Regions from separate parts of the Vermiculatibacterium agrestimuris genome, predicted to be linked through region 1. Evidence: a T-box and tRNA genes for the amino acid it is inferred to sense, from the RefSeq annotation. Region 1 holds a T-box; the other holds one or more tRNA genes.
What was found. A T-box is a leader RNA that pairs with one kind of tRNA and senses whether it is charged. The one in region 1 lies ahead of tyrS (tyrosine--tRNA ligase), so its partner is inferred to be a tRNA-Tyr.

Region 1 (15,435 bases):
TCTTATTTGGCGGCGGTTTCGGTGGTCTGGGCGCCCTTGCTGGATACAGCCCACTTGGTGAACTCGATGCGGACACGGTCAGCGCCGGTCTCGATGACGATGGTGTTCTCCTTCACAGCGCATACGGTGCCGACAATGCCGCCGATGCTGGTGATCACGTCCCCTACCTGAAGGTTGGAGCGCATCTCCTCCGCTTCCTTCTTCCGCTTGTTTTCCGGGCGGATCAGCATGAAGTAGAAGATGGCGATCATTACCACCAGCATGATAATAGTCATGTAATCCAAAATAAATTCCCTCCAAAAATAATTTTGAACTATTTGTGCAATAATGCCAGTATAGCCTAAACCTGTCTGTTTTGCAAGTCTTTCCCAAAAGAAACTCAGATTTTTCCGTCCAGCTTCCCGGAATACTCCCGGCGGAAGGCGGCAAACTCCCCGGCGTCCAGGGCGGCGCGGATGCGCTCCATGAGGGTGTTGTAAAAATAGAGGTTGTGGAGCACGGCCAGGCGCATAGCCAGCATCTCCCCCGCTACAAAGAGGTGGCGCAGGTAAGCGCGGGAGAAGTGCTGACAGGCGGGACAATGGCAGGTGGGGTCGATGGGAGAATCGTCCAGCTTATACTTCTCATTTTTTAGGTTGATGGAGCCCTCCCAGGTGTAGAGCTTTCCGTGGCGGGCGTTCCGGGCAGGCATGACGCAGTCGAAAAAGTCTACGCCCCGCGCCACCGCCTCAATGATGTTGGAGGGCGTGCCCACCCCCATGAGATACCGGGGCTTGTCCGTCGGCATATGGGGTTCTACCGCGTCGATGATGTCGTACATTACCTGGGTGGGCTCCCCCACCGCCAAGCCTCCGATGGCGTAGCCGTCACAGTCGATTTTCCGGATCTCCTCCATGTGCCAGATCCGCAGATCGGGGTATGTGGCCCCCTGGTTGATGCCAAAAAGCATCTGCTGCGGGTTTACAACATCTGGCAAGGAGTTTAACTTGTCGTGCTCTGCTTTGCAGCGCTCCAACCACCGAACCGTCCGCTCGCAGGAGGCTTTGGCATAGTCGTATTCTGCGGGGTTCTCCACACACTCATCAAAGGCCATGGCCACATCGCTGCCCAGATGAGACTGGATCTGCATGGATTCCTCGGGGCCCATGAAAATTTTCCTGCCGTCGATGTGGGAGGAAAAATAGACCCCCTCCTCCTTTATCTTCCGGAGTCCGGCCAGAGAGAAGACCTGAAAGCCGCCGGAATCGGTAAGGATAGGGCTCGACCAATCCATAAATTTATGGAGGCCGCCCAGCTGGCGTACCACATCGTCCCCGGGCCGCAGGTGGAGGTGATAAGTGTTGGAAAGCTCGATTTGACAGCCGATGGCCTTCAGATCGTGGGCGGATACCGCCCCTTTGATCGCCCCCTGCGTCCCCACATTCATGAATACAGGGGTTTGGGCGGTGCCGTGGGCGCAGGTGAAAACGCCCCGCCGGGCCCGTCCTTCGGTTTTTATTACTTCAAACACAGGAAAACTCCTTTACTTATGGGAATTGAAGAAGGACTTCAAAGCCGCTTTTCGCTCCGGAGGCAGTTCCTTTTTGGGAACACCCGCCTCCGCGCCAGCCAGAGCCTGAAGCTGGTGGAGGCAGGCGCCGGCGTCCACCTGTAAACGGATCCGAAGCCAAATCTCCTCCGCCCCCAGTGACCGTAGCGCCTCCGGGGTCTCCACGCCGACTTTTTTGAGGTTGTCAGCCAGCACCGGGCCGATGTTGGGAAGCTCGGTCAGTTTCATGATCCACCCTCCTTTACGAGATGAACATGGCGTCTCCGAAGGAGAAGAAGCGATATCGCTCCTTTACCGCCTCCTGATAAGCTGCCAGCACATTTTCCCGGCCCGCCAGAGCGGAGACCAGCATAATGAGGGTGCTCTCCGGCAGGTGGAAATTGGTGATAAGCGCGTCCAGGGCCTTGAATCGGTAGCCGGGATAGATGTATATGTTTGTCCATCCAGCGCTTTCCTTCAGCTCTCCATTCTCCCCTGCCCAGCTTTCGATGGTGCGGCAGGAGGTAGTGCCCACGCAGATGACCCGGCCGCCATTTTTTTTGGTCTGATTGATGATATCGGCGGTTTGGGCGGAGATCATGCAGTATTCTGCGTGCATCTCATGCTCCAACGGGTCGTCCTCCTTCACCGGGCGGAAGGTGCCGAGGCCCACATGGAGTGTTACGTAGCAGACCTTTACACCCATTTGCTCCACCTGCGTCAAAAGCTCTTTGGTGAAGTGGAGGCCGGCAGTGGGTGCGGCGGCGGAGCCCACCTCCCGGGAGTAGACTGTCTGATACCGCTCGGGGTCGTTCAGCTCTTCTTTGATATAGGGTGGTAGAGGCATTTTGCCCAGCCGCTCCAGGATCTCCAGAAAGATCCCCTCATAGTGGAACTCCACGATACGGTTTCCGCCGGGGAGCGCCTCCAATACTGTGGCGGAGAGGAGAGTGCCGTCTCCAAAGGAGAGCTTTTGGCCCGGCTTCAGCTTCCGGCCCGGCCGAACCAGACATTCCCACCGCTTCTCTCCCCGGTCGATGAGCAGCAAGACCTCTGCCACGCCGCCGGAGGGCTCCCGGTGGCCCAAAAGTCGGGCGGGGAGCACTCGGGAGTCGTTGAGCACCAGGCAGTCGCCTGGCCGGAGGAACTGGGGCAGCTCATAGAAATGCCTGTGCTGGGTCTCCCCTGTCGCCTTATCCAGAAGCATGAGACGGGAACCATCCCGACGTGCCAACGGAGTCTGGGCAATGAGCTCCGGAGGCAGATCATAATAAAAATCCGAGGTTTTCATAGAAAAGTTCCCTTTTTTAATAGATTTCCACACCGGGATAGTAAAATTTTAAAATTTCATCAAAGGTCTTACCCTGCTGCGCCATAGCATAGGCCCCCCACTGGCTCATCCCCACGTGGTGCCCCCAGCCGGAGCTCTGAACGGTAAAGGCCGCATCCCCGGTAGTCGTCCCCCCCACGGGGGCGGGCAGGTACTGAACACCGCTGCCGGTGATGACATAGGGATTACCGGAGAGCTTTCTGGTACTGCCGTCTCCGCCGATGGCATAAACTCCGCTCATAGAGGAGATAGTCCCTCCGCCGTCGGTGTAGTATGGCTCTGCCGTGGTTCCGCCCGACTTGGTAACGGTGTAGTGCATAGAGTATAGGCCCAAAATAGTTCGGACAGACTCCCGGGTAAAGGGAAAGGTCTTCCCAATTGCGTCCGTAAAGGCAATAGACTTTACGTTTCCTGTGGGCGTGGTCTCGGTGATCTGAAAGTCCACAATGGTGGCGCAGTTGTAGTTCTTGCCTTGGAGGATGCGGGTGATCTCCGCACCGGTAAAGGTCTGCGTATGGTTCCAATAGGGGATCTTGTCCGAGATAGTGGCCTCATAGGGATCCACCACACCGCACAGGTAGGGGATCTGTTCGTTGCCGCTCCATACGTTGCGGACGTTCTCCGTGGCGCCGCCGTCAGAGGAGAAATAATAGGTCTGGGCCAGTTCCCCGTCGTACCAGGCCCGCAGCCCCGCCGTTTCGGCCACAGCCTGGGCGGTACGCTCACCGGTGTTGGCCATGCCGAAATAGACCTGACAGTGGGTAGTGGAGCAGATGTCGAAGCCTTGAGAGCCGTGGCGGTTTGCTCTGGTCTCATAGTAGCACCGGGAGGCAACAGCCTGGGCCTTCAGGGCCTCCAGGGGCCAGCTCCGGCTCATTTCCCGCGAGATGACACATTCTGTGTAGTCTTCGAAGTCTACCACATTGACGACGGTAAGGTCTCCCCCGCTCACCCGGCGGAACAGAAACGCCCCGTAATAGCGGTTGCTGCGGAAATATGTGGTGGACTTGACGCTGTCGTCCAGGCCGGGGTCAACGGTGAGGGAGCGTTCGCTTCCACCGTCAAACTGGAACAGGACGGTGGAGGTGCCGGTCTTTACCACGGAGACGCCATATGAACTGGTGCCCACCACCGTCCCTCCCGCTGTCTCTGCGGCGGTCTGCGCCTCGGCCTGCGTGGTGTAGGCCCCCAGGCGAACCTGCCACTCTCCGCTGATCCAGGCGGGAAAACCGCCCACAGCCTGGGCCTGGGCCAGGGCGTCCTCAAAGGTGGTCAAAACTGCTTCGGCGGGGAGCTGAACGTGCCAGCAGCCCACCGCGATGTCAGAGGAAATATTGCTGGAATAGCATTTGAGAGAGTCGCTGTATTTGGAGTCGATGCCGTACCAGACATTCTGAGTCTTGACCACGGAGATGCCGGTCTCGGAGGTATAGCCCAGAGGGACAAAGACACGATCCTCATCCAAGTAGCCCAGACGGTAGCCGGAGCCGGCGTCATTTGCCAGGTTGGCGCCCCCCAAGGCGGTAGTGCCGTAAGCTAAGCCCACGAATACAGGTGGGGTGACGCGCCCGATCCCGGCGGACTCTGTCGCCTGAGCGGCGGGAAAGGCTGCGGCGATGGATAGCGTCAGCGCGCATAGCACAGATAACCATTTACGTTTCATGGCGTACTCCTTTATTATGTATTGACACTGCCGGCCCGTTTGTGGTAGTATCAAAAAAACTTATTTAAGCGGTGCGTGAGATGGGACGAGACCATGCTGTCTTTGACATTATAATACAAAATCAGCCGCTGGTAAAGCCGCTGATTTTTTCTTTTTCACTGCGTATATATGGAATAAGATTTGGAGGTAGATTGCAATGGAAAAATTCAAGGTAGGTATCATTGGCTGTACGGGCATGGTGGGGCAGCGGTTCATCACCCTGACCTGCGGGCATCCCTGGTTTGAACTCACTGCTCTGGCCGCCAGTGCCCGCAGTGCGGGCAAGCCCTATGGTGAGGCGGTTGCGGGCCGCTGGAAGCTGGAAGTGCCCATGCCCGACGCAGTCAAGGATATGCCGGTGCTGGACGCCGAGGCAGACCTGGAGACGATCGCGGGTCAGGTGGATTTCGTCTTCTCTGCCGTGGATATGAAAAAGGAAGAGATCAAGGCGCTGGAGGAGGCATATGCGAAAGCGGAATGCCCGGTGGTATCCAACAACTCCGCCCACCGCTGGACGCCCGATGTGCCTATGGTGGTGCCGGAGCTGAACCCGGAGCATCTGGACGTTATCCCCGCCCAGCGCAAGCGGTTGGGCACCAAGCGGGGGTTCATCGCCGTCAAATCCAACTGCTCCATCCAGTCCTACGCTCCCGCCCTCTCCCCTCTGCGGGAAAAATTCGGACTGGAGAAGGTATTGGCCTGCACCTATCAGGCCATTTCCGGTGCGGGCAAGAATTTTGAGACTTGGCCCGAGATGGTGGACAATCTGATCCCCTATATTGGCGGCGAGGAGGAAAAGAGCGAGCAGGAGCCGCTGAAGGTCTGGGGCAAGGTGGAAAATGGCGTCATCGTCAATGCGGAAAGCCCCTCCATTACCGCCCAATGTCTTCGGGTACCTGTGACCAACGGCCACACCGCGGCTGTCTTTGTCACATTCAGGAAAAAGCCCTCTATGGAGGAGATGAAAGAGATTTGGGCCAACTTCAAGGGAGTGCCCCAGGAATTGGGCCTGCCCATGGCGCCCAAGCAGTTCTTCCATTACTTTGAAGAGCCTGACCGGCCGCAGGCCAAGCTGGATCGGGATCTGGAAAAGGGCATGGCCATCTCCATCGGCCGCCTTCGTCCCGACACCCAATATGATTACAAATTCGTGTGTTTGTCCCACAACACGCTCCGGGGCGCCGCCGGCGGGGCGGTAGAACTGGCGGAGCTCCTCTGCGCCAAGGGCTATATGGATCGGAAATAATTCTGGCAGCCAGAAAGGATTGATCTTCATGCGGGAACCTGTATTCAGCGGAGCCTGTACTGCAATCGTCACCCCCTTTGACAGCAGCGGCGCGGTAAATTATGAGGCGTTCGGCGCGCTTATTGAGGAGCAGATCGCCGCCGGCATCGATGCCATTTGTGTCTGCGGCACCACCGGCGAGAGCGCGACGATGTCCATTCGGGAACACATCGCCGTGGTAGAGTACTGTGTCAAGCGGGTGGATCACCGGGTGAAGGTGGTGGCCGGCGCAGGCAGCAACGATACCTCTGCGGCCGTCTATCTCTCCCAGCACGCACAGGATTCCGGGGCGGACGCCCTTTTGCTGGTGACGCCCTATTACAACAAGGCCACCCAGAGCGGTCTTATCAAGCATTACGAATATATCGCCGACCGGGTGGAGCTGCCCATTATCCTCTACAACGTGCCTTCCCGTACCGGGGTGAGCTTTACGGCAGAAACCTATAAAAAGCTGTCGGAAAATCCCAAGATCAACGGGGTAAAGGAGGCCAGCGGTAACTTTTCTCTGCTGGCGCACACCCGCTTCCTGTGCGGGAATGACTTCTATATTTGGTCCGGCAATGACGACCAGGTAGTGCCCATGATGAGTCTGGGCGCCCAGGGAGTCATCTCGGTGGCCGCCAACATTGTTCCTCAGGTGATGGTGCGTATGAGCCACCTGTGCCTGGCGGACGACTTTGCCGCCGCCTCCAAGCTCCAAATTGAGTATATGGACTTCATAGACGCGCTCTTTGTGGACGTAAATCCCATCCCTATCAAAACCGCCCTCAATCTGACCGGGCGGAACATGGGCGGCCTGCGGCTTCCCCTGTGCGATATGACGCCGGAGCATTTGGAGCTGCTGCGCTCTTCCATGGTGCGCATGGGCCTGCTGGCCTGAAGATCGGAAAGGACGTTTTACTATGCTGAAGATGCTCATTTCCGGCTGTAACGGACATATGGGGAACGTTGTCGCCCAGATCTGCCAGGAGGCGGGGGATGTGGAGGTGGTGGCCGGCTTCGACCTACTGGGCGCGGAGCGGGAGGACTTCCCTGTTCTCTCTCACCCTGCCGCTTTTCAGGGCGAGGCCGACGCGCTCATCGACTTCTCCTCCCCCGCCGCCCTTCCCGCCCTGCTGGAGTTGGGGGTGAGCCGAAATATTCCCCTGGTGCTGGCCACCACGGGCTATTCCCAGGCGCAGCTCGACGCCATTGACGAGGCAGCCGGGGCTATCCCCATCTTTCGTTCAGGTAATATGTCGCTGGGGATCAATGTGCTCATGGAGTTGGTGAACCGGACAGCGGCGGCCTTGGGAGACAGTTTTGACGTAGAGATCGTAGAGCGTCACCACAGCAGAAAGGTGGACGCCCCCAGCGGTACGGCTCTCATGCTGGCCCAGGCCGCCCGGGAGGCCCTTCCCTACGAGCCGCAATACGTGTATGAGCGCCAAAGCGTCCGAAAGCCCCGGGAAAAGCGGGAGATCGGCATTTCTTCCGTCCGGGGCGGCGGTATCGTGGGCGACCACGAGGTCATTTTTGCCGGCCGGGACGAGGTCATTGAGCTGAAGCATTCCGCAATGAGCCGGGAGGTCTTCGCCTCTGGGGCGCTTCGGGCCGCACGATTCCTGGCGCAGGTCAAACAGCCGGGGCTGTATTCCATGAAGGAACTGGTGGAACAGATCATTTGAATCAAAAGGAGCCGCTGAGAACTCAGCGGCTCCTTTTTGCTGCTTATGTATTGGAGTGGTCGTCTTCCGGCCCGCCGGGGCGCAAAGACCGGCCGTCGGCGTCGATCCCCTTTTCCATCAGACGCCGGTCTGCCCACTCCCGCATCAGAGCATAGAGCACAGCGAAAGTAGGCACGCCCAAGAGCATCCCGGTAAAGCCGAAAAGACCGCCGCCGACCACAATGGCCACCAGCACCCAGATGGCGGAAAGGCCTGTGGAATCACCCAGGATCTTGGGCCCCAGGATATTCCCGTCGAATTGCTGGAGGGCGATGATGAGGATGAGAAACCGCAGGGCGGCCCAGGGATCCACAATGACCAGGATCATTACGCTGGGCACCGCGCCGATGATGGGCCCAAAGAAAGGCACGATATTGGTCACGCCGATGATAACGCTGATCAGTACCGCATAGGGGACGCGAAGGATGGTGGACAGCACAAAGCAGAGAACGCCGATAATGGCGGAATCCAGCAGCTTGCCGTTGATAAAGCCCACAAAGATGGTGTTGGCCCGGCTGGATACCGACAGGATATGGCGCACGCCCTTGGCGGGAAAGAGGGCGTAAATGAGCTTCTTGAGCTGCCCGGAGAGCCGGTTCTTCCCTGACAGCATATAGATGGAGGCGATGAGCGCGGTAAGGGCAGTGACCACGCCGTTTCCGACCGCCACGCCGAAGTTCAGCAGATTTGGCATTGATGAGGTGAGGAAATCAGCGGCTTTACGAATGAGGGTCTGGTAGTCGTCCACAAAGCCGGTGAGGCCTTCCCCCTCCAGACCGAAGCGCTGGATCAGATCCTGAACCATCCGGTTGAGATTCTCCAGATAGATGGATAGATTGTTCACCAAACTGAAGATAGAGGCGCCAACCTGGGGCAGAATAAGCTGAAGAAGCACCATAATGACGGCCAGGGCGATGAGATAGACCGTGACGATGGCCAGCGTCCGCTTGTGCGCACTGTTGTAATAGACCTTCCGCTCAAAAAAGTTGGTGGGGGTATTCAGAAGATAGGCGATGATGAATCCGGCGATAAAGGGGCTGAGCACATCCAAAAACCGGCCCATCAAGGCCTTCACCTGCGGTAGGTGGGTCAAAACCAAATAGAGCAGGATCCCGCCGCATACCACCAGAAGATTGGACAGGCTGCGGCTGTCCAGCTGATACCACTTCCTTGGCCTCTCATCCATGAGCCATCCCTCCTCTTCCTGGATGATAGCACAAAAAGCTTACTGTGTCACCACCCGGTGGAACACTTTTTTGCCTTTCTTAAGAATCAGGCCATCGCCGGCAAAGGCGGCGGGCTCAAAATGGATCGTGGGATCGGTGGCTTTTTCACCGCCAACCTCTACGCCTCCCTGCTCTACCAGCCGGCGGGCTTCCTTTTTGGAAGGGGCGAGGCCGCACTTGAGCATCAGGTCGAGAAGGCCGATGGCGCCCTCGGAAAAATCACTGTCTGCCAGGGTGGTGGAGGGCATATTGGAGCTGTCTCCGCCGCCGGCAAAGAGGGCCCGGGCAGCAGCCTGAACCTTTTTGGCCTCCTCTTCCCCGTGAACCATCTTGGTCAGCTCAAAGGCCAGGATCTCTTTGGCCTCGTTGATCCTGCCGTCAGTCCAGGTGTCCATCTCGTCGATCTGTTCCAAGGGCAGGAAGGTCAGCAGACGGATGCACTTCATCACGTCGGCGTCCCCCACATTGCGCCAGTACTGGTAGAAGTCATAGGGGCTGGTCTTGTTGGGATCCAGCCACACGGCGTTGCCGGCGGTCTTCCCCATCTTGTTGCCCTGGGAGTCGGTGAGGAGGGTAATGGTCATGCAATGAGAATCCTTGCCCAGCTTCCGGCGGATGAGTTCGGTGCCGCCCAGCATATTGCTCCACTGGTCGTTGCCGCCGCACTGCATATTGCAGCCCACTGTCTGGAACATATGATAGAAGTCATAGGACTGCATGATCATATAGTTAAACTCCAGAAAGCTGAGGCCCCGCTCCATGCGCTGCTTGTAGCAGTCGGCCCGAAGCATATTGTTTACCGAGAAGCAGGCACCCACCTCCCGCAGCAGCTCTACATAGTTGAGCCCCAGCAGCCAGTCGGCGTTGTTGAGCATCATGGCCTTGCCTTCGCCGAAGTCGATGAATTTCTCCATCTGCCGCTTAAAGCACTCGGCGTTGTGGTCGATGTCTTCCTTGGTGAGCATTTTCCGCATATCGGTGCGGCCGGAGGGGTCGCCGATCATGGTGGTGCCGCCGCCAATGAGGGCAATGGGCTTGTTGCCCGCCGACTGGAGCCGCCGCATCAGGGTCAGGGCCACAAAGTGGCCGGCCGTCAGGCTGTCCGCCGTGCAGTCAAAGCCGATATAGAAGGTGGCTTTGCCGTTGTTGATAAGCTCCTTGACCTCCTCCTCGCTGGTCACCTGGGCAATGAGGCCCCGGGCCACCAATTCGTCGTAAATCGTCATGTCGATCCATCCTTTCTGTTGTTTCGGGGGCATAAAAAACGCCTCTGTCCCTTTGGGACAGAGGGCGTGATCTTACGCGGTACCACCTCTGGTTTGCCATTTTCTCGCGAAAACGGCCTCATGCCGTGCTTACACACGGCGGCGCTGTAACGGGCACACCCGGCCTACCCTACTGATCTAAAAATGTTGGGGCGGCAGCTCCGAGGGGTATTCTTCCGCACTTTGCCCTCCCCCTTCCACCAAACCGGGGTCTCTCTTTGCGGCAAACGCACGGCCTACTTGGCCTCTTCATCGCTGTAGGCGTATTATAATATGTGGATCTTCATTTGTCAACCATCTTCCGGCCTTCTGGCCACAAGCACATAGCGGTGGACGCGCCCCTCGATAACGCCCCGCTCGTCCAGGATACGCTGGGCTTCCAACAGGCGGTCAAAGCAGGCGTCCACGGAGAAGGCCGGGAACTCCCACTCAATGATCCGGGCGAACCACACCAGGGCCCCTATGTCATAGAATCGGATGGGCCGGAAGCACTCCTCTGCCCTTAAGATCTCAAACCCCGCCGCCTCGAACAGCCGTCTCTGTTCCTGCAGGTTCAGGCCGGGAAAGGGCTTGGGAGTTCCGGGGAGCAGAAGCTCCACCAGTTCCCGGTCGTTGTCCTCCCCCACCTGCTGGGTGATGAAAAATCCACCTTTTTTCAACACCCGTCGCAGTTCTGAAACACGATAATCTCCATGGCGGTTGATAACGATATCGAATTGAGCGTCGTCAAAGGGCATGTGCCCGTAGTCCGTCATCTCCCGAAGGTCGATCCCCAGGGGAAGAAGGGTCTTTCGGCACAGCGCTACATTTGGCGGATAGCCCTCTGTGGCGGCAGTGTTTTCGTAGGGGTGTCCCAAAGACAGCAGGAATTCTCCCCCGCCGGTACCAATGTCGAGCAGCTTCATACCGGGGGTGAGATAGCTTTGAACGATCTCCCGATAATTCCACGGCGGTGTTTCCTGATCATAGCGGCCGGCAAGGTGGGAGAAATCCCAGCCGCGGATGTGGGCCTGGGCCTCCTCCTCTTTCCAAAGCGCTTTCCACTCCTGTACATCCATCGTTTGCCCAACCCCTTTCTTGATATTTTTGCCATTATATCATAAGGCCGACAGGGCAACAACACCTTTTCTTGCCATAGGGGCCGGGATGTGATAAGATGAGACCAAATCATTGTACCGAAGCGGGAGGAATGTTTCGTGTTGTTTGTCCACTACCCCAAATGTACCACCTGTCAAAAGGCCAAGGCATGGCTGGATCGCCGGGGGCTTTCCTGCGAATGCCGAGATATCAAGGCGCAGAATCCCACCCAGGCCGAGCTGCGCGCATGGCACGCCAAAAGCGGCCTTCCTCTGAAACGACTGTTCAACACCAGTGGACTTCAGTATAAGGCCCTGGAGCTGAAGGACAAGCTTCCCACCATGAGCGAAGAGGAGCAGTTCGCCCTTCTCGCCTCCGACGGGATGCTGGTGAGGCGGCCTGTGCTGGTGGGCGAGGACTTCGCCTTCTTCGGCTTTAAGGAGGCCGACTGGGCGGCCCGGCTGGAAAAGAAATGATTGCAATTTGAAGCCCTACAGGGTAAAATATACCTTATTCGAAAGAGAAGGAGCGAATCCGCTATGCCGGAAGAGACAAAGCCTGTCATGAGCCAGAATTTTATCCATGATTTTATTGATGAGGACATCGCCCCCGGCGGACAGTTTGCCGGGATGACCGTCCATACCCGTTTTCCCCCTGAGCCCAACGGTTATCTACACATTGGCCACTGTAAGGCTCTCACCATTGACTTCGGTACGGCGGAAAAGTACGGCGGCCTGTGCAACCTGCGCATGGATGACACCAACCCCACCAAGGAAGACGAGGAGTTTGTGGATGCCATCAAGGAGGACATTCATTGGCTGGGCTTCGACTGGGGCGACCGCTTTTTCTATGGCTCAGACTATTTTGAGGAGGATTACCGCCAGGCGGTTGGCCTGATCAAAAAGGGTTTGGCCTACGTCTGTGAGCTGAGCCCTGAGCAATTTAAGGAGTACCGGGGCAGTATCGGCGTTCCGGCCCGCAGTCCCTACCGGGATCGTCCCATTGAGGAAAGCCTGGATCTCTTTGCCCGGATGCGGGCCGGTGAGTTCCCCAATGGCGCCATGACGCTGCGGGCCAAGATCGACCTGGCCAGCGGCAACTTCAATATGCGCGACCCTGTCCTCTATCGTATCAACCATATGCACCACCACCGGCAGGGGGATAAATGGTGTATTTATCCCATGTACGACTTTGCCCACCCCATCCAGGACGCGCTGGAGGGTATCACCCACTCCCTGTGCTCTCTGGAGTTTGAGGCACACCGTCCCCTTTATAACTGGGTGGTGGAAAACTGCGACCTGCCCTCCAAGCCCCGGCAGATCGAGTTTGCCCGTCTGGGCATCGACCATACCGTTATGAGCAAGCGCAAGCTCCGGGCTTTGGTGGAAGAGGGCAAGGTCTCCGGCTGGGACGATCCCCGTATGCCCACCCTCTGCGGTCTGCGCCGCCGGGGCTATACGCCCCGCTCCATCCGGAACTTCTGCGAGCGTATCGGTGTGGCCAAGGCGGCCAATGTGGTGGAGTACGGCTTTTTGGAGCATTGCCTTCGGGAGGATTTGAACGAGACTGCCTGCCGGGTCATGGCCGTCCTGCGGCCCATCAAGCTGGTCATCACCAACTATCCTGCCGGGCGCAGTGAGGAGTTTGAGGTGGAGAATCTCCCCGGCGATGAGAGCGCCGGTACCCGGAAGGTCACCTTCTCCCGGGAGCTGTGGGTGGAGGCGGAGGATTTCCTGCCTGAGCCGGTGCCCAAGTATAAGCGCCTCTATCCCGGCGGCCCTGAGTGCCGGTTGAAGGGGGCCTATCTCATCAAGTGTGTGGGCTATGAGACCGATGAGGCGGGCAATGTCATTGAGATCGCCGCCGAGTACGATCCCGACAGCCGGGGGGGCGATCCCGCCGATGGCCGCAAGGTCAAGGGCGCCACGCTCCACTGGGTGGACGCCGCCACGGCCCTGGACGCGGAAGTGCGGCTCTACGACAACCTCTTCTCTGACGAGGCGCCCGATGCCGGAGACAAGGACTTTATGGAGTGCTTGAATCCTGACTCCCTGGAGGTGCTTACCGGCTGCAAGGTGGAGGCCGGTCTCTCCTGCCCCAAGGTAGAGGAGCGGTATCAGTTTATGCGTCAGGGCTATTTCTGCGCCGACAGCAAGGACTCCAAGCCCGGCCATCTGGTTTTCAACCGGGCGGTGAGCCTGAAGGACAGCTTCAAATTCTAAGGGTCGAAGGAGGACGCGGCTATGTATCATTTTCGCAACGATTATTCTGAGGGCTGCCATCCCAAAGTCTTGGAGGCCCTGACCGCTGTCAACGGTGAGAGTGTCATCGGTTACGGCGGGGACGATTACTGCAAGTCCGCTGCCGATCTGATCCGCGGACTGTGCGAGGCGCCCAACGCCGATGTGCAGTTCATGGTGGGCGGTACCCAGACCAACTTCGTCACCATCGCTGCGCTTCTGCGGCCGTGGGAGAGCGTCATCTCCCCCACCACCGGTCACATCAACGGCCATGAGGCCGGCGCTGTGGAGGCCACTGGCCACAAGATCCTCCAAGCTCAGGCGCCCGCCAACGGCAAGCTTACCCCCGCCCGTATCCTCCCCATCGTGGAGGCTTGCAAGGACGAGCATGTGACGAAGCCCCGGCTGGTCTATATCTCCGACGCCACGGAGACCGGCGGCGTGTATACCAAGGCGGAGCTGGCCGCCCTTTATCGCTGCTGTCAGGCCAACGACCTGTATCTGTTCCTGGACGGCGCACGTCTGGGCTGTGCCCTGGCCTCGGTGGAGAACGACCTGACTTTGGCAGACATCGCCGCGCTCACCGACGCTTTTTACATCGGCGGCACCAAGAACGGTGCCATGATGGGCGAAGCGCTGGTGGTCACCAACCCGGCGCTGACAGAAAACTTTTTCCGCATGAAAAAGCAGCATGGCGCGGTGCTGGCCAAGGGCTGGCTGTTGGGCGTACAGTTCCAGGCACTGCTGCAGGACGGGCTCTACTTCAAAATTGCCCGAAACGCCGTGGAGGTGGCGCAATATCTGCAGGGCGGCCTTAAAAACTTAGGCATCCCCATGATGACTGAGTCTACCACCAACCAGATCTTCCCCATCGTCCCCAACGAGCTGCTCCCCCATTTGGACAAGCTGTGTACCTATGAAGTCTGGGGCAAGGCGGACAAGAGCCACACCATCATCCGCTTCGTCACATCCTTTGCCACGTCCATGAAGTCCGTGGACGGTTTTCTCAAGGCGCTGAAGGATCTGACGTAAGCGTGGGCGGCCCCTATAAGGAAAAAAGAGGCGCGGTCATATGACCGCGCCTCTTTTCTATTTGTCTCAGGCCTTGCCGTCGCAGCCCAGAACATTGACGATCTTGTCTTTGACGATCTCCTTGATATAGGCCCGGCCGTCCCCCATGTATTGGCGGGGATCAAAGTGATCCGGATGGGCGTCAAAGTGCTCCCGGATCCCGGCGGTCATACCCAAGCGCAGATCGGAGTCGATATTGATCTTGCACACCGCCAGCCGGGCGGCCTGGCGAAGCTGATCCTCCGGTACGCCGATGGCGCCGGGCATCTTGCCGCCGTGGTCGTTGATGATCTTTACGAAGCGCTGCGGTACTGAAGAGGCGCCGTGAAGTACGATGGGGAAGCCGGGCAGCCGCTTGGAGACCTCCTCCAGGATATCGAAACGGAGCTTGGGATCGGTGCCGGGCTTAAACTTGTAGGCGCCGTGGCTGGTGCCGATGGCGATGGCCAGGGAGTCGCAGCCGGTCTTGGAGACGAACTCTTCCACTTCCTCGGGTCTGGTGTAGTGAGAGTCTTCCGCAGAAACCTGTACGTCGTCTTCGATGCCGGCCAGAGCGCCCAGCTCGGCCTCCACCACTACGCCGTGGTCATGGGCATACTCCACCACCTTTTTGGTGATGGCGATATTCTCCTCAAAGGGCTTGGAGGAGGCGTCGATCATCACGGAGGTGAAACCGCCATCCACGCAATCCTTGCAGGTTTCAAAGTCCGCGCCGTGATCCAAATGGAGCACGATGGGCAGACCGGTATCCTCCACGGCGGCCTCCACCAGCTTGCGCAGGTAGACGCCCTTGGCATACTTCCGGGCCCCGGCGGAGGCTTGGAGGATCACGGGGGCCTTCACCTCAGCCGCGGCCTCGGTAATGGCCTGCACGATCTCCATGTTGTTGACATTGAACGCGCCGATGGCATAGCCGCCATCATAGGCTTTGCGGAACATTTCAGCAGATGTGACAAGAGGCATGATCCAAAACTCCTTTATTCTAAATGTTGAGGTTCCAATCAG
Region 2 (15,435 bases), on a different contig from region 1:
AGCTTGTGGAGGAGCTGTGCGCGCTGCCGGAATATGAGGGGGTCTTTCTCTCCCCCGCCGACGCCATGGTCATGGCCGACGCAAACTCCCTGCTTATCGTAGTGGACACCAACCGGCCTGAGCAGGTGCTCTCCCAGGAGTTTTTGGAGTCGGTGAACAAAGTGGCTGTCATCGACCACCACCGCCGGGCCGCCAGCTACATCGAGGGGGCCGCCCTCAATTTCCACGATCCCGCCGCCTCCTCCGCCTCGGAGCTGGTGGTGGAGCTTCTGCAGTACATCCTGGAGCCCCGGGATCTCCTCCAGCGGGAGGCCGAGGCCCTGATGGCGGGCATCGTGCTGGACAGCAAGAACTTCACCACCCGCACCGGCTCCCGCACCTTCGAGGCGGCGGCCTTCCTGCGCCGGGCGGGAGCAGACACCACCGAGGTGCGCCGCTTCTTCAAGTCCGATCTGAAGCAGACCACCGTCCGCTATGAGATCATGAAGGAGGCCCGGATGTACCGGGAGACCTTGGCCATCTCCGCCATGGATCACCCGGTAGACCGCATCGCCGCGGCCCAGGCCGCCGACGAGCTGCTCACCCTCTCCGGCGTCACCGCCTCCTTCGTCCTCTTCCCCGGCGCCGACGGCCGGGTGATCCTCTCAGCCCGGAGCGTGGGGGACTTCAATGTCCAGGTGATCCTGGAGGCCCTGGGCGGCGGCGGCAACGCCGCCGTGGCGGGGGCGCAGATCTCCGGCAAAACCCTGGACGCTGTCAGGGCCGAGCTTCTGGCGGCCATCGACAAATATTGTGAGGACAACGAGACATAAGGTCGACCACATACAGAAAGGATGTTTTGACATGAAAGTCATTCTTCAGCAGGACGTGAAGGGCCAGGGTAAGAAGGGCCAGATGGTGGAGGTCAGCGACGGCTATGCCCGCAACTTCCTTCTGCCCAAAAAGCTGGCGGTGGCCGCCACCGCCGAGAACGTGAACACCATGCGCCAGCAGGAGAAGGCCCGGCTGGCCCAGGAGGCCGCTGAGCGGGCCGCCGCCATGGAGATCGTGGAACAGCTCAAGGGCTGCATGGTCAAGATCTCCGCCAAGGCGGGCAATGGGGGCAAGCTCTTCGGCTCTGTGACCTCCAAGGAGGTCTCCGAGGCCCTGAAGGCCCAGTTCGGCGTGGACATCGCCAAGACCAAGATCGTCCTGCCGGAGCCTATCAAGTCCTTCGGCACCTATCAGCTCAAGTGCAAGCTGGGCTATGAGATCAGCGGCACGGTAAACGTAGTGGTGTCCGAAGCGTAAAGCAAAGGCCTGCGAGGGAGCTTGGACTGTAGCGAGGCCGAGCGGAAAGCCGCAAAGCGGCTTGCAGACCAGGCCGAGTCGGAGGGAAAGCGACCGAGCGGCCAGGCCTTTGCGGCACGTGACATGGCAACCTATCATTTTCAAGGAGGTGAACCCACATGGACGAGCTTCTCTCCCGCCAGGCGCCCCACTCCGTGGAGGCCGAGCAGGCGGTGCTGGGCTCTATGCTCATCGACGAGCGCTGTATCCCCACGGTGGTGGAGGCGCTGAAACCGGAGGACTTCTACCTGCGGCAGAATCGGGACATTTTCGAGTGTATCTGCTCCATGTTCAACTACTCCGAGACCATCGACCCGGTGACCGTGCTGGACAAGATGAAGCAGAACGGGGTCTATGACGAGGCCGCCTCCTACGAGTATGTCAAGCAGCTCATCCTCATCACCCCCACCGCCGCCAACGTAAAGGAGTACATCGGCATCGTCCGGGACAAGTCCCTGCTGCGGCGGGTGGCGGACACCGCCGGGGCCATCTCCGGCATGGTGCAGGAGGGCACCGCCACCGCCCAGGAGGCTCTGGAGGCCGCTGAGCAGCGCATCTACGCCATCCGCCAGGGCCGCTCCGCTCAGGGCCTGGAGCACATCTCCAGCGTCATCTACTCGGTCTATGACCGGCTCAATGAACTGGCGGCCAGCGGCTCCGCTGTGCCGGGGCTGTCCACCGGCCTGACCGACGTGGACGCCGCCATCTCGGGCCTCAATAAGTCCGACCTCATCCTTCTGGCGGCCCGGCCCGGCATGGGCAAGACCTCCATGGCGCTGAATATTTTGCTCTACACGGGCAAATTCTCCGGCAAGAGCGTGGTCTACTTCTCCCTGGAAATGAGCCGGGAGCAGCTGGCCACGCGACTGATCTCCGGGGAATCCTTTGTGGACAACAAGCGGCTGGTCACCGGGCGGCTGAATGAGAACGACTGGGCCAAGATCGCCGCCGCCTCCGCCGCGCTGAACCAGACCCAGATCTACATCGACGACAACCCCATGCTGTCGGTGTCCGACATGAACGCCAAGTGCCGCCGGGTGGATAACCTGGGTCTGGTCGTCATAGACTACCTCCAGCTCATGACTTCCGCCGGCGGGCCCGGCCGCTCCGGGGACAGCCGCCAGCAGGTGGTCAGCGACATCTCCCGCTCGCTGAAGATCATGGCCAAGGACTTGAACGTGCCCATCCTGTGCCTTTCCCAGCTCTCCCGGGCCAACGAATCCCGGGCAGACAAGCGCCCCATGCTCTCCGACCTGCGGGAATCCGGCGCCATCGAGCAGGACGCCGACATCGTCATGTTCCTCTACCGGGAGGGCTATTACGACGCCGACACCGACGACCCCAACCTGGCCGAGTGCATCATCGCCAAGAACCGGCACGGCGAGACGGGCACCGTCCCCCTCCAGTGGCTGCCTGAGTACACCACCTTCACCTCCGTAGACCGGCGGCATGAAGAATACTGAGCACCGCCTCCCCCATGCGGAGGCTTTCGCGCGGGAGCACCATATGTTCCCCCCCGGCTCCAAGGTGCTCTGTGCCGTCTCCGGGGGAGCTGATTCCATGTGTCTGCTCCACTGGCTCTCCCGGCGGGAGGATATCACCGTGGTGGCCGCCCACTTTGACCACCAGCTCCGGGGCGAGGAGAGCGGCAGGGACGAGCGGTTCGTTCGCTCCTGGTGTGAGCAGCACGCCATTCCCTTCCACCTGGGCACCTGGGACGTGAGGGCCGAGGCTGGGCGCCGCAAGATGGGTATCGAGGAGACCGCCCGCGCCCTGCGCTACGGCTTTCTCTCCCAACTGGCCGTACAGCTCCAGGCCGACCGCATCGCCACCGCCCACAACGCCGGCGATAACGCCGAGACGGTGCTCATGCACCTGCTCCGGGGCAGCGCTCTTCCAGGCCTCACCGGTATTGAGCCCGTTCGATGGAAGTATGTCCGTCCCTTTCTCACCACCAGCCGGGAGGAGATCGAGACCTATCTGGCGCAGCACCGCGTCCCCCATGTGGAGGACAGCTCCAACGCCGACGACTCCTATACCCGCAACCGGGTGCGCCATCAGCTCGTCCCCCTTTTGGAGGAGATGAACCCCGGCTTCGTCCGCCGCCTGTGCGCCGCCATCCCCCGGCTGCGCGCCGACGAGGAATATCTGGGCGCTCTGGCCCAGGATCTCTTCCGGCTGGCACAGCGGCAGGGGGAGGACTTGACCATTCCCGCCGCCGCCATTGCCCAGGCCCCTCCTCCGGTGGCCGCCCGGACGGTGCGGCTGCTGCTGGCCGAGGCTGCCGAAGGAGACTGGGACTGTTCCGCCGCACACATCGGGGCGGTGCTCTCCCTGTGCCGGGGCGACAGCCCCTCCGCCCGGGTCTCCCTCCCCCATCAGCTCACCGCTCTGCGGGAATACGGCGACCTTGTCTTTACCCATTCGCCCCACCCTGAGCCCGTAGAGGAATTTGTCCCCCGGGAGGGAGACACCCCCCTTCCCGGCACGGACTGGCTGGTGAGGCTGGCCGTCCCCCCCTGGCCCGGGCTTGCGATCCGCTCCCGGCAGACGGGAGACGAGATCACCCTTTCCAACGGCCACAGGCGGAGCCTGAAAAAGCTCTTCATCGACCGGAAGATCCCCAAAGCGCTGCGGGACAGCTTTCCCGTGGCCGCCGACGGCGACGGCGTCATCTTCGCCGCCCCTTTCGGCCCCAATCCAGCCCACCCCCGTTACAGGGATATCCAAATTATAGAAACAAGGGAGAGAATGGAATGAACACCATGGAAGAGGACATTCAGAAGATACTCATTGACCAGGAGGCCCTCAAGGCCCGGGTGGCCGAGCTGGGCAAACAGATCAGCGCCGATTACGCCGGCAAGGAGCCTTTGCTGGTCAGCGTCCTGCGGGGCTCGTACATCTTCATGGCCGACCTGACCCGGAGCATCGACTGCTTCTGCCGGGTGGATTTTATGGCCGTATCCTCCTACGGCGCGGGCACCGTGTCCTCCGGTCAGGTGAACATCATCAAGGATCTCAGCGACTCCATCGAGGGCAAGGACGTCATCGTGGTGGAGGACATTCTCGACAGCGGCAACACCCTGAGCTATCTCATCCAGGTCCTGAAGGCCCGGCACCCCGCCTCCATCCGCCTGGCCACCCTTCTGGATAAGCCCTCCCGCCGCACCAAGCCCATCACCGCCGACTATGTGGGCTTCGAGGTGCCCGACGAGTTCGTGGTGGGCTACGGCCTGGACTATGACGAGCTCTACCGCAACCTGCCCTACATAGGTGTTTTGAAGCCCTGTGTGTATGAGAAAAACTGACCTTGCACTTCGCGCTTCCTTTAGAAAGGATGTGGTTCTCCTTTGAATAAGAAGATGGACGGAAGAGACCTGGGCTTTCTGGGCCTTGTCGTGCTGATCCTGCTGGTCACCGTCTTCGCCCTCCGTGGGCTGGACGCCTCTGAGTCTCCCTCCTGGGCGGACATCCGCTCCCTCATCGAGACCCAGCAGGTCAGCGAGGTGCGCATCAAGAACAACGTGCTGACCATGAAGCTCAAGCAGCCCTGGAAGGGCCAGGACACCGTCACCACCAAGCTCTATTCCACGGAGCTGTTCTATCTGGAGTTCAACGACACCCTGGCCGCCCAGGATCGGGCCGGCCTTCTCACCGACTACGACTATCCCTCCTCCACCACCGTCCCCTGGTGGGTCTCCTTCCTGCCCTGGGTGGCCATCATCGGCCTGTTCGGTCTTCTGTGGTACAACATGATGGCCCGGCAGGCGGGGGGCGGCAGCGGCGCAGGCGGCCCCAACCCGGGCCGGTTCAGCCGGGCCCGCACCCGCACCGCCGACGGCGAGGGGAAGAAGGTCACCTTTGCCGACGTGGCGGGGGCCGATGAGGAAAAGGCTGAGCTTCAGGAGGTGGTGGACTTCCTCAAGGATCCCCAGCGCTACCTGGAGTTAGGCGCCCGGATCCCCAAGGGCATCCTGCTGGTAGGCCCTCCGGGCACCGGCAAGACCCTCCTGGCCAAGGCCGTGGCCGGCGAGGCCGGGGTGGGCTTTCTGTCCATCTCCGGCTCCGACTTTGTGGAGCTCTATGTGGGCGTGGGCGCCTCCCGCGTCCGCGACCTCTTTGACCAGGCCAAGAAGGACTCCCCCGCTATCGTCTTCATCGACGAGATCGACGCCGTAGGCCGCCAGCGGGGCGCGGGCCTGGGCGGCGGCCACGACGAGCGGGAGCAGACCCTGAACCAGCTTCTGGTGGAGATGGACGGCTTTGCCGCCAACGAGGGCGTTGTTGTTCTGGCCGCCACCAACCGGGTGGACATTCTGGACCCCGCCCTTCTCCGTCCCGGCCGTTTTGACCGGCAGGTCTATGTGGGCGCCCCCGACGTGAAGGGCCGGGAGGAGATCCTGAAGGTTCACACCCGCAACAAGCCCCTCAGCGAGGACGTGGATCTGGCCATCCTGGCCAAGACCACCGCCGGCTTTACCGGCGCCGACCTGGAAAACCTCTGCAACGAGGCTGCCCTCCGGGCCGCCGGAGCGCGGCAGAAGTTCATCTCCATGGACGACTTCCAGCAGTCCGTCATCAAAGTCCTGGCCGGCCCCGAGAAGAAGAGCCGGGTGGTCATCGAGCGGGAGCGGAAGCTCACCGCTTACCACGAGGCGGGCCACGCTCTGGTCATCCACGCCCTGCCCACCCAGGATCCGGTGCATCAGATTACTATTGTCCCCCGGGGCATGGCCGGCGGCATGACCATCCACCTGCCCAAGGAGGATAAGTCCTTCCTGTCCAAGGCGGAGCTCACCGACCGCATCGCCGTCTGCCTGGGCGGCCGCTGCGCTGAGCAGCTGGTGCTGGGGGACATCTCCACCGGGGCGGGCAGCGACCTGCAGACCGCCAGCAACATCGCCCGGAACATGGTCATGCGCTACGGCATGAGCGATAAGCTGGGCAACGTGGTCTTCGACTCCGGCCACGACGAGGTCTTTATCGGCCGCAGCATGGCCCAGGCCAAGACCTACTCCGAGGAGGTCGCCGCCCTTATCGACGAGGAGGTCAAGGCCCTGCTGGACAGGGCCTATCAAACCTGCGAGACCATCCTCAAGCGGGACCGGGCCTACCTGGACAAGGTGGCCGGGTATCTGCTGGAGCACGAGACCATGGACGCAAAGACCTTTGAAGAGATGCTTCTTGCGGAAGAATAAGCTCCGGAGCGCATCCTCTCCCCCCACCGCCCACACTTCGGAAAGGAGGTATGCCCATGAAGCGGCGTTTTGGGACGCTTTTGTGCGCCGCGGCCCTGTTGTTGGCCCTGGCCATCCCCGCCAACTCCGTCTCCTCTGAGCCGGTGTACCTTCTGGCGGTGAACGACCGGATGTGCGATCTGCCCAACGGCACCCTGCCCATCTCCAACGGCGGCGTGATCTATGTGCCCTACACCGTCTTTGACAAGGACAGCTCGGGGGTGGATCTGGGGGTCTATTACGGCATCAGTCAGGATCGGGGCGCCGTCCTCACGCTTTACGCCCTCTCCGGCCGGCTCACTTTCACCATCAACAACAACACCTGTGTGGACGGCCAGGGCAACTCCCTGAACTGGCCGGCCATACTCCGTAACGGCATCCCCTACGTCCCCGCCGCCGCTGTGTGCGGCTTCTTCGGGCTCAATTACTCCTTCCTGCCCACCGCCGACCGGGGCACCCTCATCCGCATCACCAACTCGGCGGCCACCGCCTCGGACAGCAGCTTTTTAAGCTCTGTCACCCTCCATATGACCACCCGGTACAACAACATCATCCAAAGCCGGGAATCCCTCCCTGTCCCCGCCTCCAGCGTCTCCCCCACCCCCACGACCGCCCCCACGACCGCCCCTGGCGGGCAGGACAGCAAGGAGGATGTGCGGGTATACCTGGCCATTAACGCCTCTGACGCCGACAGCGACCTCACCGCTCTCTTCCCCTCAGGGGTGCACGCCCTCTTCCTCTTCACCCCCGACTCCCTCTCCGCCCAGAGCGCCCAGGTGCGCCGGGCGCTGGCCCTGGGCCACTCTGTGGGGCTTATCGTAGACGGGGATCTGGACGCCGCCCTGGCGCAGCTGGAGCGGGGCAACGAGCTTTTGACCCACATCGCCCGGGTGCGCACCCGCATCGTCTCCGCCCCGGCCGCCCTCACCGACAGCCTCACCGCCTCAGGCTGGGCCTGCTGGCAGAGCAACGTCACCGGCCAGAACGCCTATGCCCTTCTGGCCAATCTGGAGCTGCGGCAGGTGGTGGGCCGGGTGGATCTCATCCCCAACGCCACCGCGGTAAACCGGATCATGACACGGCTGCGGGAGGACCGGTACACCATCCGCCAGCCCCTGGAGACGGAGCTGTGACCTCCCCCTTAAGACAAAAGAGAGCGCAAAACCGCGGCATACGGTTTTGCGCTCTCTTTTTATTTTCTCTAGGCGCTCTTCCCGCCCTTCACAGCCCGCCAGGCCCCCAGGCAGGTACACAGGAAATAGCCGCCGTAAATGACCAGCAGGAACACCGCCGTCAGCAAACTGGCATGGACTGAGTCCACGTGACCCACTGAATAGATGATCTCGTTGGCCGCCCGCATACCCACAAAGGTGTGGATGACTCCCAGGGCCAGGGGAAGGAGGAAGGCCAGCGCCACCTGGGACACCAGCGCCTTCCGCCGCATCCCCTCCGGGGCGCCCAGCTTGCCCAGCAGCTCATAGCGCGCCGCGTTGTCCGCCGCCTGGCTCAGCTGCTGAAGGGCCAGCACCGCCGCCGCGGCGAGCAGGAACACCAGCCCCAGATAGAGGCCCATATAGAGCACCAGGATCTTGGCCCCCATCAGGTCGTAGTAGTTGTCCAGCTTGTAGTTCATCATGATGTCCAGCCCGGCGGGGAAGTCCTCCGCCTCGTCCAGGGACATGCGGACCAGGTCGTCCACTTGGGAGACGTTCCCGGCGTAATTGATATTCACCATCTGCCGCCGGGGCCGGAGCTGGGAGAGCATGGCGTCGGGGACCACCACGATCCCGTCGGCGGCGGGACCGTTGACGATGGCGTCGGGGGTCCGCCGGGGAAGGGCGTCCTCGGTCAGAAGGGGCAGCTTCCGCGCCTCCATCAGTTCGTTGTAGCGGCTCAGGCCGATGGCGGCGTAGACCCCCGCCTCCGGCCAGCCGGTGACGGTCTCGTCATTGTAGTAGACGGTGACGCTCTCCACCGAGGCAAAGCACGCCTGGGTGTCCAACCCGGCGGCCTGGAAAAGGGCGGGGATGTCCGCCTCCTCGTATTCTCCCTCCCGGCCGTAGTTGAGCACCGTCAGGTCGTAGGGGGTCTGGCCACCCACCGTGGCGGTGATGGTGTCGTTGAGCCCCACCGAGCAGGCGGTGACCCCCATGGCCAGCAGCAGGAGGATGGAGATGACCGTGTTGGAGGCGCAGTTGGTGTGCACCTTTCCGCTCCACTGCCGCAGCACGAACATATTGAGGCCCTTGTAATACCCCGCATGGCCCTTGGTCATCCGGAGCAGGAACCCGGACAGGGACCGGAAGATGAGAAAGGTCCCCAAGGTCCCCAGCCCCAGCATGATAAACCAGAGAAGGTCGATGCGCAGCAGTCCCCGGCTGAGAAGGATGGCGTAGGCCGTCCCCAAGGACACGACCCCCAATAGAAACAGGGCCACCGAAAGGGCCAGGGGCCGCTGGGCCACCTCCTCGTTGGTCCGCCCCGAGCGGATGAGGTCGATGAGCCTGGCCCGGGAGACAGAAACCCCGGTGAAGGCCATCACCAGCAGGAAGATGACCCCGAAGTAAAGGGCTGTTTTTCCCGCCGCCGCCCAGGAGATGGAGAAGGTGAAGATATCCCCGGGCGTGGCCAAAAACATGGCCACCGTCAGCTTATCCAGGGCCCAGGACCCCAAAATGCCCAAGGCGATACCCGAGAGGAGGGCGGCAAGGCCGATGAACAGGGTCTCCATGACCAGCAGCCGGGCCACGCGCCCCGTGGGCATTCCCAAAAGGGCATAGGTCCCCAGTTCCCTCTTGCGCCGCTTCATCAAAAACTGGTTGGCGTAGAGGATCAGCCCCGCCAGCACCACCGCCACAAAGGCGGAGAACACCCCCACCAGCACAAAGATGGCCTCCACATTGGGGTTGTTGTTCTTGGCCAGAAACTGCATCACGCTCTGGCCGTCCAAAGCGCTGAACACATAGAAAAGACATACCCCGAAGGTGAGGGTGATAAAGTAGACGGCGTAGTCCCGGATGCTCCGCCGCACATTGCGAAACGCCAGCTTACCGCTCATGGCCGCCCTCACCTCCCAACTGGCTTACCACGGACAAGATCTCCCGGAAGAAGCTCTGCCTGTCCTCCCCCTCCCCGCGGTGCAGCTCCTGGAACAGCTCCCCGTCCCGGAGGAAGAGGATGCGCGTGCACCAGGAGGCGGCAAAGGCGTCGTGGGTGACCATGAGGATGGTGGCGCCCTCCTCCCGGTTCAGCTGCTCCATCTGCTCCAGCAAAAGCCCCGCGGACTTGGAGTCCAGGGCGCCCGTGGGCTCGTCGGCCAGCACCAGGGCGGGGTGGGTCACCATGGCCCGGGCCGCCGCCAGGCGCTGCTGCTGCCCCCCGGACATCTGGTAGGGGAACTTGTCCAGCACCTCCTCCACTCCCAGCAGCCGGGCGGCCTGCCTGGAGCGGCTCTCCACCGTTCTGGGATCGGCCTTTCCTATGGTAAGCGCCAGGGCGATATTCTCCAGCCCCGTCAGGGTATCCAGCAGATTGCAGTCCTGAAAGATGAACCCCAGCCGCTCCCGGCGGAACTTACTGAGGGCCTTCCCCCGCAGCTTGGTCAGAGACACCCCGTCCACCGCGATGCGTCCGGAGGTGGGCGCGTCGATGGTGGACACGCAGTTGAGCAGGGTGGTCTTCCCGCTGCCCGAGGGGCCCATGATGCCCACAAACTCCCCCGGAGCCACCGCAAAGCTCAGGCCCCGCAGGGCATTGGTGCGGTTCCCTTTTCCGCCGTATGTCTTGGTCAGGGCTTCTACATTCAAAATGGGTTCCATCACTTGGCCTCCTTTTTTTCGGTGAAGCCATTTTAGCAGGGTCTGCTCAAGTTTTCTTTTCGATGGAGTGAAGAAAGGCTAAACATTTTCTGACAAAAAAGAGATCCCCGGACGCAAACCGCGTCCGGGGATCTCTTTTTCTCTCACACGCCCAGCCAGGCCTTCAGCTCCACAAGGTCTGGGGCGATATGTACATGGGGATAGGGCGCAAAGGCCGCGGCCGGAGTGACGCCGTTGAGCACCGCGGAAAAATCCACTCCCGCCGCCTGGCCCGTGGCCGCGTCGATGATGGTATCGCCGCAGTAGAGCGCCCCCGCCTTGTCCACACCCAGAAGCTCGACAGCCCGCTCCAGCCCCTCGGGATCCGGTTTTGGCCGTTTCACCATGTCGGGCCCCACCACCAGCTCCATCAGATCCATCAGGTGGTGGTACTCCAGGATCTCCCGCAGCGTGGAACTGCGCTTGCTGCTGATGATGCCCATCTTCACCCCGCTGTCCCGGAGGGCGTGGAGCAGCTCCGCCGCACCGGTGCAAAGCACCGTCTTCTCCGCCTGGCGGCCGCCCACCTTCTCTTGAAACAGCCGCCGGCACTCGGCGCGCCGGACGGGGTCTTTATCCCCGGTGAGCATGGTGTAGGAATCCTCCAGGATATAGCCCACCATCTCCCGCACCCGCTCCAGGCTGGGGACGGGAAGTCCCATCTCTCCAAAGCTGTAACAGTAGCCCTCGTAAATGGACTGCGTGGCGTCGGCCAGGGTATAGTCAAAGTCGAACAAAACCGCCTGATAATCCATGCTCTCCCACCTCATTTTATAGTGAGATGATTCTACCATACCTTCCCCGGTCTTGCAAGCCTCCTCACGCCGAGGCCTCGTCCAGCAGAAAGCGCTTGGCGCCGTAGCGCAGGCACCGCCGCAGGCGATCCTCTCCCCGCTTGATGGTGCGGGAGACGGTGGACTTGTCCACCCCCATCTGCGCGCCGATCTCGGACATCTTCATCCCCTCGGCGTAATAGAGCAGCAGGTACCGCCGCTGCTTTTCCGTAATGTCCTCGTGAAGGGCCCGCCACAGGGCGATCTTCACTCTGTCCAGCTCCTCGGTATTGGTGTTCTCCTCTGAGATCATCCGGGCGTACCGCGCCATGTCCGCCGCATAGATCCCGCCTCTTCTGTATCTGGTTCCCGCCATGTTCAACGTCCTCCTTTTCTCTTTTCCGTCTGCCCTTTTCAGAGGGTGTAGCGCTCATTTCTCCGGTAGCTTCGGTCGTAATACCGCTCGCAGATCACCGCCACATCCCGCACGTCCCGGCGCATGGCCTCCAAAAGCCGCAGGCGCTCGGTCTTCATCATCCGCTCCTCCGCCGTGCGTGCCGGCAGCTCGGACACCAGCTGGATCCGGTGCCGCAGCACGTCGGCCTGCTGGCGGTAGCTCACCGACAATTCCATTAACGTCATTCTCTCTCTCCTCTTTCCAAACTCATCAACTTTTTCTTGACAACCTCCTATGTATCTGGTAGAATAATTTCTGCTGTTGGACAGCCGCTTGACATGCTGGTTTAGCTCAGTTGGTAGAGCAGCTGATTTGTAATCAGCAGGTCGGGGGTTCAAGTCCGTCAACCAGCTCCAATGGAGGAGTTCCAGAGTGGCCAAATGGGGCAGACTGTAAATCTGTTGCGTATCGCTTCGGTGGTTCGAATCCACCCTCCTCCACCAAGTCGCCGTGGGCAATCGCCTGCGGCGACTTTTTTGCGTCTGCACCCCCGCCCCCGGGAGCGCCTTGCAAACGATTTCCAGATATGATAAACTGGGTACAACCTATCAGGAGGGGGTTCCGCCATGCCAGTTTTCATCTATTACATTGGAATGCTGCCAGTCATGGCCTTTGTGGTGTACATGTTTTACGCCAGAAGCAAATACAAAAACAAGGCCAACGCAGGCGCTTTTTTCTTTGAGGAGGGCAAGCTGGTGCTGAACACCGGCCTTCCCTACCCCATCCCCTTTGACGAGATCGACCGTGTGGAGCTGCACTACAATCCCTGGGAGCTGACGCACCAGATGTCTTTCAATTTGCGGATAAGGGTCGTAAAGACCACCGGAAAAACAAAGACCGTGTTTTACAAGGGGTACAAAACGGCAAAGCTGGCTACCCCGGCCGACATGAAGGCGGCACTGGAGGAACGAGGCATCCAGTGCGTGGAGGCGGTTAAATAGAACAGATGTTCTATTTAACGTAGATAGTATCACGGTTTTTCCTTGGAGGCAATACAACTAAAAAAATTTCCCGGAAAAATAAAAGAGGGGAAGTCCCATAACCGGGACTTCCCCTCCCCTTTTGAAAACAGAAAAAGACCGGTTGGACAATGTCCAGCCGGTCTTTTTTCTCGTCGTTTCTGTCCTGTCTCAGAAGTCCGCGCTGCCCACCGTGCGGGGATGGGGAAGCACATCCCGGATGTTGCTCACGCCGGTGAGATACATCACCAGCCGCTCGAAACCCAGGCCGAAGCCGGCGTGGCGGCAGGAGCCGTACCGGCGCAGGTCACAGTACCACCAGTAGCTCTCGGGATCCATCCCCAGCTCCTTGATGCGGCCCTCCAGCAGCTCCAGCCGCTCCTCGCGCTGGGAGCCGCCGATGATCTCCCCGATGCCGGGCACCAGGCAGTCGGCGGCGGCCACGGTCTTGCCGTCGTCGTTGGCGCGCATATAGAAGGCCTTGATCTCCTTGGGGTAGTCGGTGACGAACACCGGCTTTTTGAAATGCTGCTCGGTGAGATACCGCTCGTGTTCGGTCTGAAGGTCGCAGCCCCAGGACACGGGGTACTCAAACTTCGCCCCGGACTTTTCCAGGATCTCGATGGCCTCGGTGTAGGTCACCCGGCCGAAATCCGAGGCGGCCACGTGCTCCAGCCGCTCGATAAGGCCCTTGTCCACAAAGGAGTTAAAGAAGGCCATCTCATCGGGGCATCTTTCCATGACCTGGCGGATGACGGACTTGATCATGTCCTCGGCCACATCCATGTAGCCCTTGAGGTCACAGAAGGCCATCTCCGGCTCGATCATCCAGAACTCGGCGGCGTGGCGCTGGGTGTTGGACTTCTCCGCCCGGAAGGTGGGGCCGAAGGTGTACACATCCCCGAAAGCCATGGCAAAGTTCTCGGCGTTGAGCTGGCCGGAGACGGTGAGACTGGCCCCCTTGCCGAAGAAGTCCTGGGAAAAGTCCACCTTGCCCTCCTCGGTGCGGGGCAGATCCTCCATGTCCAGGGTGGTCACCCGGAACATCTCGCCGGCCCCCTCGGCGTCGGAGCAGGTGATAATGGGGGTATGAACATAGACAAAGCCCCGCTGCTGGAAGAAGTTATGGATGGCGTAGGCCGCCGCGGAGCGCACCCGGTAGGTGGCGGAAAAGAGATTGGTGCGGGGGCGCAGGTGCTGGATGGTGCGCAGGAACTCCACGCTGTGGCGCTTTTTCTGCAGGGGATAGTCGGGGGTGGAGGCCCCCTCCACCTCAATGACGTCCGCCTTCAGCTCCAGCGGCTGCTTGGCCTGGGGCGTGAGGGTCACCGTACCCTTCACAATGAGGGCGGCGCCCACGTTCTGGGCGGCGATCTCCTTATAATTGCTGAGCTTTTCCGCCTCCATGACCACCTGGAGGTTTTTGAAGCAGGAGCCGTCGTTGAGCTCCACAAAGCCGAAGTTCTTCATGTCCCGGATGGTGCGGGCCCAGCCGCAGACGGTGACCGTCTTCCCGCCGAAGGACTCCTGGTCGGCAAAAATTCGGGCGATGTGCGTACGTTCCATAGCAGTTACTTCCTCTCTACCTCTTTGTAGAATTATAAAGTAACCCTATTATAAGGAATTCCCCAACATTTTACAAGTCCTTTCTCATCCTTTCCCGCCGCCAAAGCCGCATCAGCGCACCCAGGGCGCTGCCCGCCAGCGGAAAGCAGAGGGCAATGAGGAGCAGCGCCCCGTCCGCCATATTGGAATAGAGCTTGGCCGTCAGGACAAAGAGGGAAACGGATATCACACAGGCCAGAGGATAGAGAGGACAAAAGCCCCGCCGCCTGCCCAGGGAATATCCGGAGCAGAACCCCACAACGGGCAGCAGCAGATGGGGATAGAGAAGGCCGGACAGGACGGGCACATCGTGGGCGCCGCACAGCCGCAGAACGGTGGGCACCGCAAAGCACAACACCGCGGCAAAGCCTATGTGGGGCAGGGTCTCCCGCCATTTCAGAGGGGAACGTCCGCCGGTGAGACCCAGCCTTTCCCGGCTCTGCCCCACTTCGGCATACCAGCCCACCCAGCGGCCCAGCCAGATGAGAATATAAATGAGGGTGAGGGGCAGCTGAAAGGAGAGGATCAGGCCGGGGAGAGGCTCATAGGTGAAGTTCAGCATCACCCAGGCCCACATGGTCAGAGTCATGGCTCCGAAATGGGCCAGGGAGCGGAGGAGAAGGGACTTTCCCCCATCGGCGAAGGGGAGGGTGGAAAGGCCGGCCTGGGCCCCAAAGAAGAACCAGAGGAGAAAGCCCAAGGCCGCCCCCAAAACCTCCGGCACGTTGGAGTTGAAGCAGAAGGTAAAGTCCAGACCCATAGGCCCGCCGAAAAGGGAGCCGGGCTGGGTCAGCCAGGACAGCAGTAGGTAAAAGGCCACCCCCAGAACGCCGCCGGTCATGGCGCGTATCACAGCGCCGTTTCTATCGTCAAACAGCAGGGCCTGCTTCATAGTCCCAACGCCTCCTTCCATTTCCTCACATTATAGGCTAAAAAGCGCCGGGCGTCCACCCTCTTTGGATATCCGGCAGTTTTGGCGGGATACTTGGATGGGATAAAATTTTCCATTCCCCCTTGACAAGGCGTATATATAAGCATATGATTATAACATAGGTAAACGCTTAGGAGGTGGCCCCATGACCCAGCGGGAGCGGGAAATACTCAACTGGATCGCGGAGAACCCCATGATCTCCCAGCAGGAGCTGGCGGACAAGGCGGGGATCACCCGCTCGTCCGTGGCGGTGCACATCTCCAACCTGACCAAGAAAGGCTACCTGG

Region 2: it encodes a tRNA-Tyr, which carries the amino acid that the T-box ahead of tyrS (tyrosine--tRNA ligase) is inferred to sense. The anticodon was not compared.

Annotation. Positions count from the first base shown of each region.
Region 1 covers NZ_CALPCU010000001.1:208,844-224,278, forward strand. Annotated here, with positions in the region: gene yajC (preprotein translocase subunit YajC) at 3-275, opposite strand; gene tgt (tRNA guanosine(34) transglycosylase Tgt) at 380-1,510, opposite strand; gene NFR87_RS01055 (TfoX/Sxy family DNA transformation protein) at 1,523-1,777, opposite strand; gene queA (tRNA preQ1(34) S-adenosylmethionine ribosyltransferase-isomerase QueA) at 1,791-2,819, opposite strand; gene NFR87_RS01065 (SpoIID/LytB domain-containing protein) at 2,836-4,521, opposite strand; gene asd (aspartate-semialdehyde dehydrogenase) at 4,718-5,806, shown strand; gene dapA (4-hydroxy-tetrahydrodipicolinate synthase) at 5,835-6,725, shown strand; gene dapB (4-hydroxy-tetrahydrodipicolinate reductase) at 6,748-7,512, shown strand; gene NFR87_RS01085 (AI-2E family transporter) at 7,556-8,737, opposite strand; gene tyrS (tyrosine--tRNA ligase) at 8,777-10,003, opposite strand; T-box leader at 10,061-10,304, opposite strand; gene NFR87_RS01095 (class I SAM-dependent methyltransferase) at 10,333-11,100, opposite strand; gene NFR87_RS01100 (arsenate reductase family protein) at 11,239-11,595, shown strand; gene NFR87_RS01105 (glutamine--tRNA ligase/YqeY domain fusion protein) at 11,659-13,341, shown strand; gene NFR87_RS01110 (threonine aldolase family protein) at 13,363-14,391, shown strand; gene fba (class II fructose-1,6-bisphosphate aldolase) at 14,458-15,393, opposite strand; gene NFR87_RS01120 (ATP-dependent 6-phosphofructokinase) at 15,432-15,435, opposite strand, start outside.
Region 2 covers NZ_CALPCU010000002.1:25,009-40,443, forward strand. Annotated here, with positions in the region: gene NFR87_RS01285 (DHH family phosphoesterase) at 1-812, shown strand, start outside; gene rplI (50S ribosomal protein L9) at 844-1,290, shown strand; gene dnaB (replicative DNA helicase) at 1,449-2,792, shown strand; gene tilS (tRNA lysidine(34) synthetase TilS) at 2,836-4,089, shown strand; gene hpt (hypoxanthine phosphoribosyltransferase) at 4,095-4,637, shown strand; gene ftsH (ATP-dependent zinc metalloprotease FtsH) at 4,692-6,527, shown strand; gene NFR87_RS01315 (hypothetical protein) at 6,584-7,699, shown strand; gene NFR87_RS01320 (FtsX-like permease family protein) at 7,768-9,624, opposite strand; gene NFR87_RS01325 (ABC transporter ATP-binding protein) at 9,614-10,384, opposite strand; gene NFR87_RS01330 (HAD family hydrolase) at 10,528-11,178, opposite strand; gene NFR87_RS01335 (sigma-70 family RNA polymerase sigma factor) at 11,243-11,572, opposite strand; gene NFR87_RS01340 (hypothetical protein) at 11,611-11,838, opposite strand; tRNA gene NFR87_RS01345 (tRNA-Thr) at 11,934-12,009, shown strand; tRNA gene NFR87_RS01350 (tRNA-Tyr) at 12,012-12,096, shown strand; gene NFR87_RS01355 (hypothetical protein) at 12,220-12,594, shown strand; gene asnS (asparagine--tRNA ligase) at 12,784-14,178, opposite strand; gene NFR87_RS01365 (DUF3021 family protein) at 14,249-15,109, opposite strand; gene NFR87_RS01370 (PfkB family carbohydrate kinase) at 15,294-15,435, shown strand, end outside.